Regions from separate parts of the Nocardioides humi genome, predicted to be linked through region 2. Evidence: predicted binding sites of a transcription regulator. Region 2 holds the regulator's gene; each other region holds the start of a gene.
What was found. Region 2 encodes LexA, which represses DNA repair genes until DNA is damaged. Its sites were predicted from a motif close to TCGAACANNTGTTCGA; they were not measured.
Positions count from the first base shown of each region.

Region 1: a site for LexA is predicted at 2,366-2,381, ahead of FIV44_RS07000 (HNH endonuclease signature motif containing protein). Genes of this name have one in related genera too.
Region 3: a site for LexA is predicted at 1,973-1,988, ahead of FIV44_RS16320 (HNH endonuclease signature motif containing protein). Genes of this name have one in related genera too.

Region 1 is NZ_CP041146.1:1,420,870-1,425,295, forward strand. Features, by position in the region: gene FIV44_RS06990 (Ig-like domain repeat protein) at 1-1,467, shown strand, start outside; gene FIV44_RS06995 (hypothetical protein) at 1,715-1,969, opposite strand; gene FIV44_RS07000 (HNH endonuclease signature motif containing protein) at 2,432-3,700, shown strand; gene FIV44_RS07005 (enterochelin esterase domain-containing protein) at 3,849-4,426, opposite strand, start outside.
Region 2 is NZ_CP041146.1:1,547,052-1,551,477, forward strand. Features, by position in the region: gene FIV44_RS07615 (vitamin B12-dependent ribonucleotide reductase) at 1-250, opposite strand, end outside; gene nrdR (transcriptional regulator NrdR) at 388-876, opposite strand; gene FIV44_RS07625 (hypothetical protein) at 1,236-1,565, shown strand; gene FIV44_RS07630 (LysM peptidoglycan-binding domain-containing protein) at 1,706-2,086, opposite strand; gene lexA (transcriptional repressor LexA) at 2,369-3,118, shown strand; gene FIV44_RS07640 (MXAN_6640 family putative metalloprotease) at 3,186-4,426, shown strand, end outside.
Region 3 is NZ_CP041146.1:3,318,579-3,323,004, reverse strand. Features, by position in the region: gene FIV44_RS16330 (TIGR02680 family protein) at 1-575, shown strand, start outside; gene FIV44_RS16325 (TIGR02679 family protein) at 572-1,903, shown strand; gene FIV44_RS16320 (HNH endonuclease signature motif containing protein) at 2,039-3,310, shown strand; gene FIV44_RS16315 (aldo/keto reductase) at 3,375-4,220, opposite strand; gene FIV44_RS16310 (SDR family NAD(P)-dependent oxidoreductase) at 4,237-4,426, opposite strand, start outside.

The sequences.
Region 1 (4,426 bases), 130 kb from region 2:
CAGTACGGCTTCACCGCCGGCACCGGCAAAGTGGTCGAGATCAACACCGCCAACAGCACCAAGCGCAACGTCGACTACACCGGGCTGACCCGACTGACGGGCGTGAAGGAGAACGTCGCCCACTCGTGGACCGGCTTCGCCGAGGCGACCACGGACGGTCAGGTCCAGAGCCAGAGCAGCCTGCGCACCCACTTCTCGCCCAACGGCATCGCGGTCGACCCGAACACGACGTACGACGGCACCAACGACCCGACGATCATCACGACCCACGTGCGTCAGCAGGGCTACGACCCCGTCACCGACACGTCGGTGGGCTACGGCGGCGGCATCGTGATCTGGAAGGCCTCGCAGGGCGCCCCCACCGACGCCGACCGGCTGTGGAAGTTCGACGACGGGGAGCAGATCTCCGACGGCTCGCGCCGGATCGCGGTCAACTCGGAGACCCACAAGGCCTATATCGGGAACTTCGCCCAGGGACGCTCCGCCGACCCGTCCAGCCGACGCGGCTACATCACCGTGATCGACCTGCCGACCAAGACCGTCGACGCGCGGATCGCGATCCCGGCGCCAGCCGCCGTGACGGACGAGGTCAAGGACGGCGGCCCGATCGGGGTCACCGTCGACGAGGCCAACAACGACGTCTACGTCGGTCAGATCACCCAGGACAACACCAAGCTCACCAAGCTGTTCCGGATCGACGCCGACGGGCTGAACACCTCCAACCCGAAGGACAAGACCCTCAACGCGAGCAAGGTCGTCGAGCTCGACGCCGCCGTGCCGGGCAACGCCCGGCCGACGTACGACCCCACGGACAAGCGCCTCTACGTCTCCTCGTACCAGGCGAAGGTGATCTCCGTCGTCGACGCCGACCTCGCGAGCCCGTCCTACGGCACGGTCATCGAGACCATCCAGACCGGCCAGACCAACTCGGTCGAGGTCGACGCCGAGCGTGACCTGCTCTTCTCCGCCAACCTGCAGGACAAGGAGGTCGTGGTCTACAGCACCGAGACCTTCGAGGAGCTGCTGCGACTGCCCACCTCGGGCAACGTCTCCGCGCTCGCCGTCGACCCGGTGACCCACCAGGTGTGGGCGTCGAGCTTCGGCACCTCCGCCGGCGGAGTGACCGACGTGTTCACCCTCAAGGCCCCGGCCAAGACCGACGTCCCGTCGACCCCGGCGCCGGCCGCCACGTCCACCACCGCCAAGGCCCCCAAGAAGGTCAAGGCCAGCAAGCGCGCCAAGGTCACCGTCACGGTGGCCCCCGCCGCCGGCGGCCAGGTGACGGTCACCGCGACCAAGGGCAAGAAGACCAAGACCGCCACGGCCACCGTGTCGGCCACCGGCGTCGCCAAGGTCAAGCTGCCCAAGCTGCAGAAGGGCAAGTGGAAGGTGACGGCGACCTACGCCGGCAGCCCCACCCACGCGGGCTCGACCAGCTCCACGGTGAAGGTGAAGGTCACGAAGTAGTGGCTGCGCGCCAGCGCTGACCCGAGGGCCCTCCCCGATGCGGGGAGGGCCCTCGTTGCGTTTGCGGGGGACACGATGCTCAGCCGACCCGGATCCCCCTCAACTCGAGAGGGAGCGACGCGAAATCCTCGATCCGCGCGAGGAGATCCGATTCGTCCCTGGAGGTCACGCCAGCACTCCACCGCGAGGCTCACGTAGCGAAAGCCATGGCGTTTCCGCAGGTCCTGCCAGGCCCGTGACTGGCTGTTCACGGCGGCCGCCTTCTCAAGACGGGAGAGGAACGGGCTGCGGGCGTAGGGCAGGTCTTGTCGAGGCTCAGGCCCCAGGCCCTGGTAGATCTGATCCACGGTTCGATGGTGATGTGCGTGCGCACCGGCACCACTGTCCCGGAGAAGATTCTGGGGTCGACCGTTCCCTCGAGCCCGAGCACGTTGTTCACCGCATCGGCAAAGCCGATCTCCAGCCTGTCGCAACTGAATCGACCTTCGGCGGGCGTCCGCACAGGCGTGCCAGAGAATCAGACCCAGCCGGCGGTCATCGATTCCAGTCCGAGCCCCACCCACTCGGACGTGGCCCGCCTCGTGCCGCGAGCCACTCTGCGATGGCAGCGTGGAGTCCGTTGCGTTCGCAGATCTCATGGAAGGTCGCGACCTGGCGAGGAGCTGCGCGACCTTCTTCTCGCCGAGCGAGGAGACGAAGCGTGCGGCGGCGGCCGCATCGATGCTCCGCCCGGAACATCCCGAAGCGGTCCACAACAGGCGAAGCCCGCGGAGTTCTTGGCCGATTGACGCGTCGATCACGTGCAGATCTTTCTCACACCAGGACTGCGTCCATGCTTGTCTCCCGCCACGCACCTGTCAGGAGAACCGAAGAGTTGGACAGACTCCGATCATTCTGTTCAAACACATGTTCGAATCCGTGGTAGGATCGACGTACGTCGACCACTCGGGAAAGGCGACCATCCGTGACCGTCGCATCGCTCGTTCAGCAGCCTCTGCTGGCCGCGGTGGAGACGTGTCGTGAGGCGCTGGCCGAGGTGGCTGACGCCCAGCCGCTGTACCTGTCGACCACCGAGAAGGAGCAGTTGCTGATCCAGGCCACGCGACTGGCGGCGCAGGTCGAGGAGCTGCGGCTGCGGACCCTGGCCGACGCAGGTGATGTGGCTGTTGTTCACGGTGCGCGGGACACAGCCGCGTGGCTGGCCCACGCCGCCCACATCGACCCCGCGCCCGCCCGAGCCGACCTGCACCTCGCCCACGCGCTCGAGCAGCGACCGCACGTGGTCGAGGCGATGCGCACCGGGACGGTGAGCCCAGCGCAGGCACGCGTGATCACGGCGGCCGTCGGGGATCTGCCCGACCGGCTCGGGCCCGAGATCCTCGACGACGCCGAGGCCCGGCTGGTGGCCTATGCCGCGGAGTTCGGTCCGGTCGAGCTGCGCCGTCTGGGGCGGCGGATCCTCGACGTGCTGGCGCCCGAGATCGCCGAGGCCGAGGAAGCCAGGCGTCTGGAAGCCGAGGAGCAGAAGGCTCGCGACAAGGCGTCGTTGAAGTTCCGCGACCTCGGCGACGGCAGCTCACGCCTGTCCGGGGTCTTGCCTACCACCGCCGTCGAGCGGCTCAAGACCTACCTCGACGCCCACACCAACCCGCGGCGCATCACCGACGGTACGGACGTGGCGGAGGCGGTGGACGGGAATCCTGATCTCGCGCGGACCCCGTTCCACCGCCGCCGGGCCTGGGCGTTCATGGACCTGCTCGAGCTGATCGACCCCGACGCACTGCCCGTCCACGGCGGGGACGCCACCACCGTGGTGGTGACCATCGGTATCGACGAACTCCGCACCGACCTCGCCACCGCGGGGATCCTCACCACCGAGGGCGAAGAGTCGATGTCGGCGTCCGAGGCACGGCGTCTGGCCTGCCAGGCCAAGATCCTCCCGGCAGTCCTCGACGGCCGGGGGCGGGTGCTCGACCTCGGCCGCTCCGCACGACTCTTCCAACCCGCCCAACGGGTCGCGATCCGCCTGCGCGACCACACCTGCCGGGCTGAGGGCTGCACCATCCCCGCCCGCTGGTGCCACCTGCACCACCACGACCCCTGGTCCCGCGGCGGCACCACCGACCTCGACCAGGCCGTCACCCTCTGCGCGCACCACCACCAACGCATCCACGACCACCGCTACACCCACGAACGGCTGCCCGACGGCATCCGCTTCCACCGACGCACATGAGGCCGGACAGGAAACACTGATCGAAAAGGGCGCCACACCGTTCTGCTCGTCGAGTAGCGAGCGTGTCGAGAGGCCGGGTATGTGCGTCTCGATACGCCCTCGCCCAGGGGCTCGGGCTACTCGACGAGCAGACGCCCCACGCGGAACCTCAGCGGCGCCAGTGCCACGTCCGGGCCAGGGCGTCGGCGACCGCGCCGCGCCACCAGGCGTAGTCGTGACCGCCGTTGTAGCCGGTGGCGCTCACCTCCACCCCGGCCTCGCGGAGGCGGCGGGCGAGGTCGTGGTGGGGGCCGGCGAGGACCCACTCCTGCCGGCCGTGGGCCAGGTCGACGCGCGGGCGCGGGCCGGGGCGCGCGGCGAGGGCGGCGAGCTCCGTCCCGAGGTCGTCGAGCCACAGGGAGGCGGACTGGCTCAGCGCGATGCCCACGAGGTCGGGGCGGGCGAGGGCGATGCGCAGCGCGGTGAGGCCGCCGAGGCTCTGGCCGACGACACTCACCCGCTCCGGCGCCGGCACCCAGCCCCGGCGGGTCAGGTCCGGCAGCAGGTGGTCGAGGACGTAGGCGGCGGTGGCGTCGCCCTCGGTGCCGCCCATCTCCGTCCACCGGGCGTCCCGGCCGCCGGAGGGGAGGAAGACCGCGCGCAGGGGCGGGACGACGGCGTCGGCGACCAGGTGGTCGAGGGTGGTCGGGAGGGACTGGACGGACGTCCACACCTCGCCGTCGAGCA
Region 2 (4,426 bases):
CGCCGCGGAAGTACTTGGTGGTGACGATCGTGGAGGCGTTGAGCGACCAGAAGTCGGGGAACTCGACGCCCAGCTGCTCGAAGACGACCTCGCCGGTCTTCCAGTTGGTCTGGACGACGTCGCGCCGCTCCCAGGTGATCTCGTCGTACGGGTGCACGCCCTCGGTGCTGAAGACCCGCTCGATCCTCAGGCCCGACTTCGGGTAGCTCGCCGTCTCGCTGGTCGTCTCGTTGCGGGCCGTCTCGGTCATGGCTCTCCTGGTCTCCTCTGGTGCGGCGGTTTCGGCGGGGCGTCGGCGGTGCAGCAGGAGCGGCGGAGCTCCCATGAAGAAGGGGAAGGTTGGTGGCCCGGCAGGCAGCTTCCCCACTACCTGCCGGGCGTCTGTGGTCAGCCCGTCGGGGCCGTGGCGATCTCCGAGGCGAGCTGGTGCTCGGCCCGCATCAGGGAGATCTCGTTCTCGAAGTCGGCGGCGGAGTCGAAGCCGCGGTAGACGGAGGCGAACCGGAGGTAGGCGACCTCGTCGAGGCGACGCAGCGGCGGCAGGATCGCCAGGCCCACCTCGTGGGCGGCGACCTCCGGGCTGCCGGCAAGCCGGAGCTGGTCCTCGACCTCCTGGCCCAGCCGGGCCAGGTCGTCCTCGTCCACCGGGCGACCCTTGCAGGCCTTGCGGACGCCGGCGACGGCCTTCTCGCGGGTGAACGGCTCGGTCGCGCCGGAGCGCTTGAGCACGGTCAGCTGCATGGCCTCGACGGTCGTGAACCGCTTCTCACAGCTCGGCGACTGACAGACCCGGCGGCGCCGGATCGAGCAGCCGTCGTCGGAGACACGGGAGTCGAGGACCTTGGTGTCGTTGTGCTTGCAGTACGGACAGTGCATGGCCCCTCCTCCCGAGACTACGAGCTGTGGACAACCCCCTGCCTGTGGAGAAGCCGGGGCGATCTGTGCGTTTCCACGCCTGTCCTGTGGGTGACGGAGCGTCGTCCTGTGGACTAGATGTGGAGAACTACATCGTTGTAACTACTAGATGTAGTGGTAACCGTACGCCCCGGCCACCACCGATGCAAGCGTGGGCGGACACGAGTTCCACGAGGGGGTCGCCGGGCACGCGTTTGCGCAGGTCACCCCCAGGAACACCGCGCCACGACCGCTTCGGCCCCGGCGTTTCCCGGCCGGCCCCGGGACCGGTGGGCGCGTTGGCTGAGCGTTCCATCCACCCATCGGCAACAATGACCGCCGTGACGGGTGGCAAGCGAGCGGGGAACCGGGCGAAGGCGCGATTCCGCCCTGACCTCCTGCTGCTGGCCGCCGGCATCACCGTCTCCATCGTCGCCTGGGGCTACCTGATCATCGCCGCGATCGACTTCGGCGCCACCGCACGCCACGACGGCAAGACCAGCGCTTGGGCCTTCCTGGCCGTCGCCGCACTCGGCGCCATGCTCTGCCTCTTCCTCGCCTTCATGCTGGCGATCCGGCTCTCGCGCGCCCTCGGCCTGACCTCGAGCCCCACCCCGCGCCCCAAGCGCGATCCGGACACGCCCAAGGGCGGCAAGCGCGCCGCGCGCTGACCCGCACACCGAGAGGCGCGCGAGGGGCGGGATCCGGTTCGGTCGGATCCCGCCCCTCGTCTTCCCCAATCTCCGCTGGGGTCGAGTCAGCGGAGCGTCTCGTGGCGGTCGCCGCGCGACCTGCTCGACAGCAGGCGGGCTCAGCCGACGGCCGGCACCCGCAGCTCCTGGCCGGCGTAGAGGACGCTGCCGTCGATGGTGTTGAGCTGCTGGATGGTGCGCATCATGTCGCGCACGTCGTCGCCGGTGGTCGCCGCGGCGTCGCTGGCGATGTCCCACAGCGTGTCGCCGGGGGCGACGGTGACCAGCTCGATCTGCGGTGCGCCGCCGTCCTCGCGGGTGGCCGCGGAGCCGGCCGCCAGCCACACGGCGGCCAGCGTCACGACGCCGAGCGCCAGCAGGAAGACGACGAGGCGGCCGCGCCGGGTCAGCCGGACCTGGCCGCGGGCCGCCGGGCGGCGGGCTGCGCTCGTCGTACGGCGGGCGGGGGCGACGCGCGGGGCGAGGGTGATCGTGCTCATGGTGTGACCTCCGGGGGAAGTGGACGACGCGGGACCTGTCGGGACTGGTCTAGCGAGAGGGTCCGACGGAAGGGGTTCGATCAGGCGTTCGATCGAACATGTGTACGAGACTAGATCAGGCGTTCGAACATTTCCAGTACCTGTTCGAAAGTTCGTTCGACCGGCGTGTCGCGACACGCGGTTCGAACAGGTGTTTGAAACAGACGGTCGGATTCGGTTAGCGTCGGCACACGGGCCCGGGTCGTTCCGGGCCGCACCCGAGGCCGATCTGGAGGGCATCCCATGGCTGACCGCAAGGGCACCGAGCGCAAGGGCGACGGGCAGGCGAGCAGCGTCTCGGAGCTGCCCGACGGGCCTGCGGACGCGACCGGGCTCACCCCGCGCCAGCAGCGGGTCCTGGCCCACATCAAGGACAGCATCGAGAAGCGCGGCTACCCGCCGAGCATGCGCGAGATCGGCCAGGCCGTCGGGCTCACCAGCACCTCCAGCGTCGCCCACCAGCTGCGCACCCTCGAGGAGAAGGGCTTCCTCAAGCGCGACCCCAACCGGCCGCGCGCGCTCGAGGTCTTCCTGCCCGAGGTGATGGCCGCGCGCCGGGCGATGGGCACCGCCGAGGAGACGGCGTACGACGAGACCGGGATCGGCGACGCCGCGCCGGTCCCCGCCAACGTGCCCGTCGTCGGCCGGATCGCCGCCGGCGGCCCGATCCTCGCCGAGGAGCGGGTCGAGGACGTCTTCCCGCTGCCCCGGCAGCTGGTCGGCGACGGCCAGCTGTTCCTGCTCGAGGTCAGCGGCGAGTCCATGATCGAGGCCGCGATCTGCGACGGCGACTACGTCGTGATCCGCCAGCAGCCGACCGCCGAGAACGGCGAGATCGTCGCCGCGATGATCGACGGCGAGGCGACGGTCAAGACCTTCCAGCGCAAGGACGGCCAGGTCTGGCTGCTCCCCCACAATCCGGCGTTCGAGCCGATCGACGGCACGAACGCGACCGTCCTCGGCAAGGTCACGGCGGTGCTCCGGCGAGTGTGAGGTTTGCCTGACCGGCCGGTGGCATAGGGTCGGGATCGTCCTGTCGCCGTACCTAAGGCCGGTCCCGATGTCTCGTCGCAGCCACTTCCCCCTTGCCGGGCTGCCCCTTCGCCACCTGTTCGTCGCGCTCCTCGCCGCCCTGCTGGCGGTCTCGACGCTCGGCACCGTCGCGCAGGCCGACCCCGCCGCGCCCGCCGACCCGGCGGTCGACGCCGGCGACCCGGTCGCCCAGGAGGTGGCCGAGCAGGCGCTGGAGACGGTGCGGGAGATGCTCGAGCCGGTCCCGTCGGGCGCGACGTCCGACCCGGTCGCCCCGGCCGAGGGCGAGGGCGCGGACCTCACCATGGCGCTGCGCGACCTGGCCGTCACCCGCACCGACCTGCCGACCCACCTGCAGGACGACGCCGGCCGGCTGCTGGCCCGCCCCAACCCGACCGACCCGGTCGGCGGCATCGAGTGCTCCAACGGCTCGGGCCTGCCGTGCTACACGGTTCCGGAGGCCACGCCGGTCTGCGGCAGCGGGATCTGCGTGCACCGGGTGGCGAGCACCGCGGACGCCGCCTCCGCGAGCTACGCGAACGTCGTGCTCGGCGTCCTCCAGCACGTCGCCGGCCGCTACGCCGCCGCCGGCTACCGGCCGCCGGTCGGCGACGGTGCCATCGGCACCTCCAGCGGCGGGGCGGGCAACGGCAGCAACGTCTTCGACGTCTACCTCGCCGACCTCGGTCAGCGCGGCCTCTACGGCTACTGCACGACCGACCAGCGCGTCTCCGGTCACACCACGGCGGCGGCGTACTGCGTCCTCGACAACAACTACGCCGAGTACGGCGCCGTGCCCGGCCCGCTCGCGAACCTCCAGGTGACGGCGGCGCACGAGTACTTCCACGCCGTGCAGTTCGCCTACGACGTCAACGAGGAGACCTGGCTGCTCGAGGCCACGGCCGTGTGGGCCGAGGACGAGCTCTACGACGACATCAACGACAACCGCCAGTACCTCCGGGGCGGGCCGCTCGGCCTGCCCGCGCAGCCGCTGGACTACCGCCGCGGCCTCGCGCCGTACGGTGCCTGGATCTTCTTCAAGTTCCTCAGCGAGCGCTACCCGGCGGTCAACGCACCCGGCGGCCTGCCGACCATCGTCCGCGACGTGTGGGAGCTGGCCGCCGGCGCCCCCAACGCCCGCCAGGCGCTCGGCGCCGCGCTGGGCGTGCGCGGCACGGATCTCCGCAAGCAGTTCGGCTGGTTCGCCGCTGCCAACCGCCGGCCGGCCGCGAACTACAGCGAGGGCGCGTACTACCCGACGGCGTCGCT
Region 3 (4,426 bases), 1.8 Mb from region 2:
ACCGTGAGGCGATCGGCGGCTTCCTCCAGGCACGGATCGCCGAGATCCGGCAGGCCGATCCCACCGGCGGCTGGCAGGAGCACCTGGAGCAGGCACTGGACTACCGCCAGTGGCACACCTTCGCCGTCGAGCGCTGGCAGCACGGCAGCTGGCGCTCCGCATCCGGACCGGCGTCGGGAGGCGAGAAGGTGCTGGCGGTGTCGGTCCCGCTGTTCGCCGCTGCGGCCTCCCACTACAACTCAGCCGATCCACACGCCCCGCGACTGATCCTGCTCGACGAGGCATTCGCCGGCGTCGACGACGACTCGCGCGCGAAGTCGCTCGGCCTGCTCGCCACCTTCGACCTGGACGTGGTGATGACCAGCGAACGCGAGTGGGGCTGCTATCCGGAGGTTCCCGGACTGTCGATCGCCCAGCTCTCCCGGATCGAAGGGGTCGACGCGGTCGGCGTGACCCGGTGGCGCTGGGACGGCCGGGCCCGCCGACGCGACAACGACGTGGACGCCGACGCACGCGCCACCGCACTCACCACCGCGGCGGCCACCGGTCAGGACGGGGATTCCCTGTTCGGATGACCGACCACGGCGGCGATCTCGCCGCGGTACGACGACTCCTCGGGCCGCCGGAGATGGCATGGCTCGTGGAACGGGTGCGGTCACGGATCCTCGGCGCCGGTGGAGGTGCGTTGACCGGCGTCGTCCGGCTCGACTCGCCGAACGAGCTCCAGCGCGAGGCGGCGGTCCGGCTGGTGGGTCGTCCGCGTCGGTCCGGTACGTCGCTGCGAATCGACCTCGCCGCCGTCGACGAGGTACTGCGCCGCGGGCCGTGGCCGCCCGGGCTGGCCGACGCCGTGGTCGCGCTGACCGGACCGGTCGTCGACCAGCGCGCGCTCGCGGAGCGCGAGGCCGAGGCGTGGCGGGCGGTCGAGCAGGACCTTCTCGACGATGGTCCGAGCCGGCTTGCCGAGTGGTGGTCCGGATTCTGCGCCGGCGGCGGCCTGAAGCGAGCAGCCGGAGCCGAGGCCCGCCGTACCGACCGGGCGCCTGGCCCCGACGTCGGCGCGCAACTGGTCACACAACTGCGCGCGGTCATGGACGAGCTGCCGGTCCAGGGCGAGCCGCTGGCGGTCCTCGCCCGCCGGGTGCTCGGCGATGCGCACGCCCTCGACGACTCCAGGGCGCTCGGACGCCTGGCGGTCGGTGCGGTCGCGGCTTCCTTCGCAGGCGGATCCAGCCGGGCCCGCTCAACTCGCGAGGTGTGGGCAGCTGCCGGTGTCGTGATGTCGAATGTCGCCTCCACCGTGCTGGCTCTCGGCCTGAGCGGCGCCGCGCACAGCGAGGGCACGAGCCTCGCGGCGGCGACCTCGGCATGCGCGGAGCAGATGCGCGCAGCCAGGGCGCCTCTGGTGCTCACTCTCGACCAGGTCCGGTCGGGCGGCATCGCGTCGCTGCGGTCCGACCGGGTGGTCCACGTGTGCGAGAACCCTACGGTCGTCGAGCTGGCGGCGACACGCTGGGCCGCCGTCGCGGGCAACGAGACCGCACCAACCGTCCGGCAAGACCCGGTCCTGGTGTGCACCTGGGGACAGCCCAGCACCGCCGTCGTCGAACTGCTGGCACTACTGACCGCGCACGGAGCCGAGTGTCGCTACCACGGCGACTTCGACTGGCCGGGGCTGCGCGTGGCTGCCTTCCTGCGCACCCGTGTCCCGTGGACGCCGTGGCGCTTCGTGTCGAGCGACTACCGCGCTGCCGCGAACCTCGATGTGCCCTCGATCGATCTCAGCGGCGTCCCCGCCTCCAGCCTCTGGGATCCGGCCCTGGCCGTGGCGATGTCCGAGTACGGCCGGGCGATCGAGGAGGAGGCGGTCATCGACCTGCTCGTCGACGATCTGCTCGCCTGACCGCCAACGGCGTGCGCGCTGCTGGCGCGGACCACCAGTGTCCACAGGCATCCACAAAAGGCAGGTCGTTCGAACATTTGTTCGAGTCCCGTGGTAGGATTCGACGTACGTCGACCACTCGGGAAGGTCCGGATCATGAGCCTGGCTCCGCTTGTTCAGCAGCCGTTGCTGGCGGCGGTGGAGACATGTCGCGAGGCGCTGGCCGAGGTGGCTGACGCCCAGCCGTTGTACCTGTCGACGCCCGAGAAGGAGCAACTCCTGCTCCAGGCGACCGCGTTGGTGGCGCAGGTCGAAGAGTTGCGGTTGCGGACCCTGGCCGACGCCGGTGACATCACCGTCGTGCACGGTGCCCGGGACGCGGCGGCGTGGCTCGCTCACGCCGCCCACATCGACCCCGCGCCGGCCCGTGCGGACCTCCACCTGGCCCACGGGCTCGAGACCCGGCCACGGGTGGCGCAGGCGATGCGAGCTGGGCAGGTGACCTCGACACAGGCCAGGGTGATCACCCAGGCCATCGACGCCCTACCTGACCGGCTCGGACCCGGACTGGCCGCGGATGCCGAGGCCCGGCTCGTCGAGTACGCCGCCGAGTTCGCCCCCATCGAGCTGCGGCGTCTGGGACGGCGGATCCTCGACGTCCTGGCTCCCGAGATCGCCGAAGCCGAAGAAGCGAAACGTCTCGAAGCCGAAGAGGCAGCGGCACGCGAGAAGGCTTCGTTGAAGTTCCGCGACCTCGGCGACGGCTCCTCCCGCATCACCGGGATCCTGCCCACCACCTGCGTGGAGCGACTCAAGACCTACCTCGACGCCCATACCAACCCGGCACGGCGTGAGCACGGCACTCGTGAAGCTGTGGAGGCGAATCCGGATCTGGCGCGGACCCCGTTCCACCGTCGCCGGGCGTGGGCGTTCATCGACCTGCTCGAGCTCATCGACCCCGACGCCCTACCCGTGCACGGGGGTGATGCGACCACGGTCGTTGTCACGGTGAGCATCGAGCAGCTCCGTGCCGATCTCGCCACCGCGGGGATCCTCACCGGCAGCGGCGAGGGCGAGGAGTCGATTTCGGCCACCGAGGCCCGCCGGCTGGCCTGTCAGGCCCGGATCCTCCCTGTTGTTCTCGACGGTCACGCACGGGTCCTCGACCTCGGCCGCTCCGCACGACTGTTCCAACCCGCCCAACGTGCTGCGATCCGGCTGCGTGACCACACCTGTCGCGGTGAGGGCTGCACCATCCCCGCCCGCTGGTGCCACCTCCACCACGAAGACCCCTGGTCAAACGGAGGATCGACCGACCTCGACCACGCGGTCACCCTCTGCGCACACCACCACCAACGCATCCACGACCACCACTACACCCACCAACGACTACCCAACGGCGACATCCGCTTCCACCGGCGCAACTAGGAGACTGCCCGGCGACACGAGCCCAGGCCCTAGCCAGGGGCCGCCAGCCCGGTCGATGAGGGCTTCACCAGCGCTCCGCCAGGTCGGCGGCGATCGCGTCGTGCTCGGCCACCGTGAGCCCGAGATCGACGGCGCGCAGTGATGCCCGGAGCGTAGTGGGGCGACGTGCCCCGGTCACGACCGCGACGTGGTCCCCGTGGCCGAGCAGCCAGGCGAGCAGCACGGTCTGCGTGGTGACACCACGCTCTCGCGCCGCGTCCAGCGCCGCCGGACTGAGCTCGTCGGCGCCGACCGGGGGCGTCGTACCGCCGAGCGGGGAATAGGCGAAGAAGGATGCGCCGCGCTCGGCGGCCAGGGCGAGCAGGGGCGTGTCGACGGGAGCGTACGGCGACATCCGGTTCTGCACCGCCGCCACCGGGACGATCCCGAGTGCCTCCCGGAACTGGGCCGTGGTGACATTGCACAGCCCGACCTCGCCGACCAGACCCTCGCTCCGCAGCTCAGCGAGCGCTCCCACGCTCTCGGCGAAGGGCACCTGCGGGTCCGGGAAGTGCAGATAGTAGAGGTCGATGCGATCCCGTCCCAGCGCGCCCAGGCTGCGCTCGCAGTCGCGTCTCAACGAGGCCGGCGACGCGTCGATCGGGAAGCTGTCGTCGGCTCGGTAGTGTCCGCCCTTGGTGCCGACCAGCACGTCGTCCCAGGCTCCGATGCGGTCCAGGACCCGCCTCAGCAGGCGCTCGTTGTGCGCCTCGCCGTCACGGGTCGTGTAGGCGCGGGCCGTGTCGAGGTAGGTCACGCCCGCCTCGATCGCCAGCTCCAAGAGCCTCTCGGCGGGCCCGTCGTCCTCGGGGTCGGTGATCGACCACCGCGCGCCGCCCAGCCCGACGCGGAGAATCTCCCGGTCGCCCACGCGCACCGTACGCGGATCAGAATCCACCCGACAGCCCTCCGTCGATGAGGTGTTCGGTGCCGGTGATGTAGCTGGCCTCGGCGGAGGCGAGGAACACCACCAGCCTCGTGATCTCCTCCAGCGCCGCGGGCCGCCGCAGCGGCACGCTCGCCATCCGCTCCGGCGGCACGCTGGCCGCCCGGAACATCTCGGTGTCGACGAAGCCG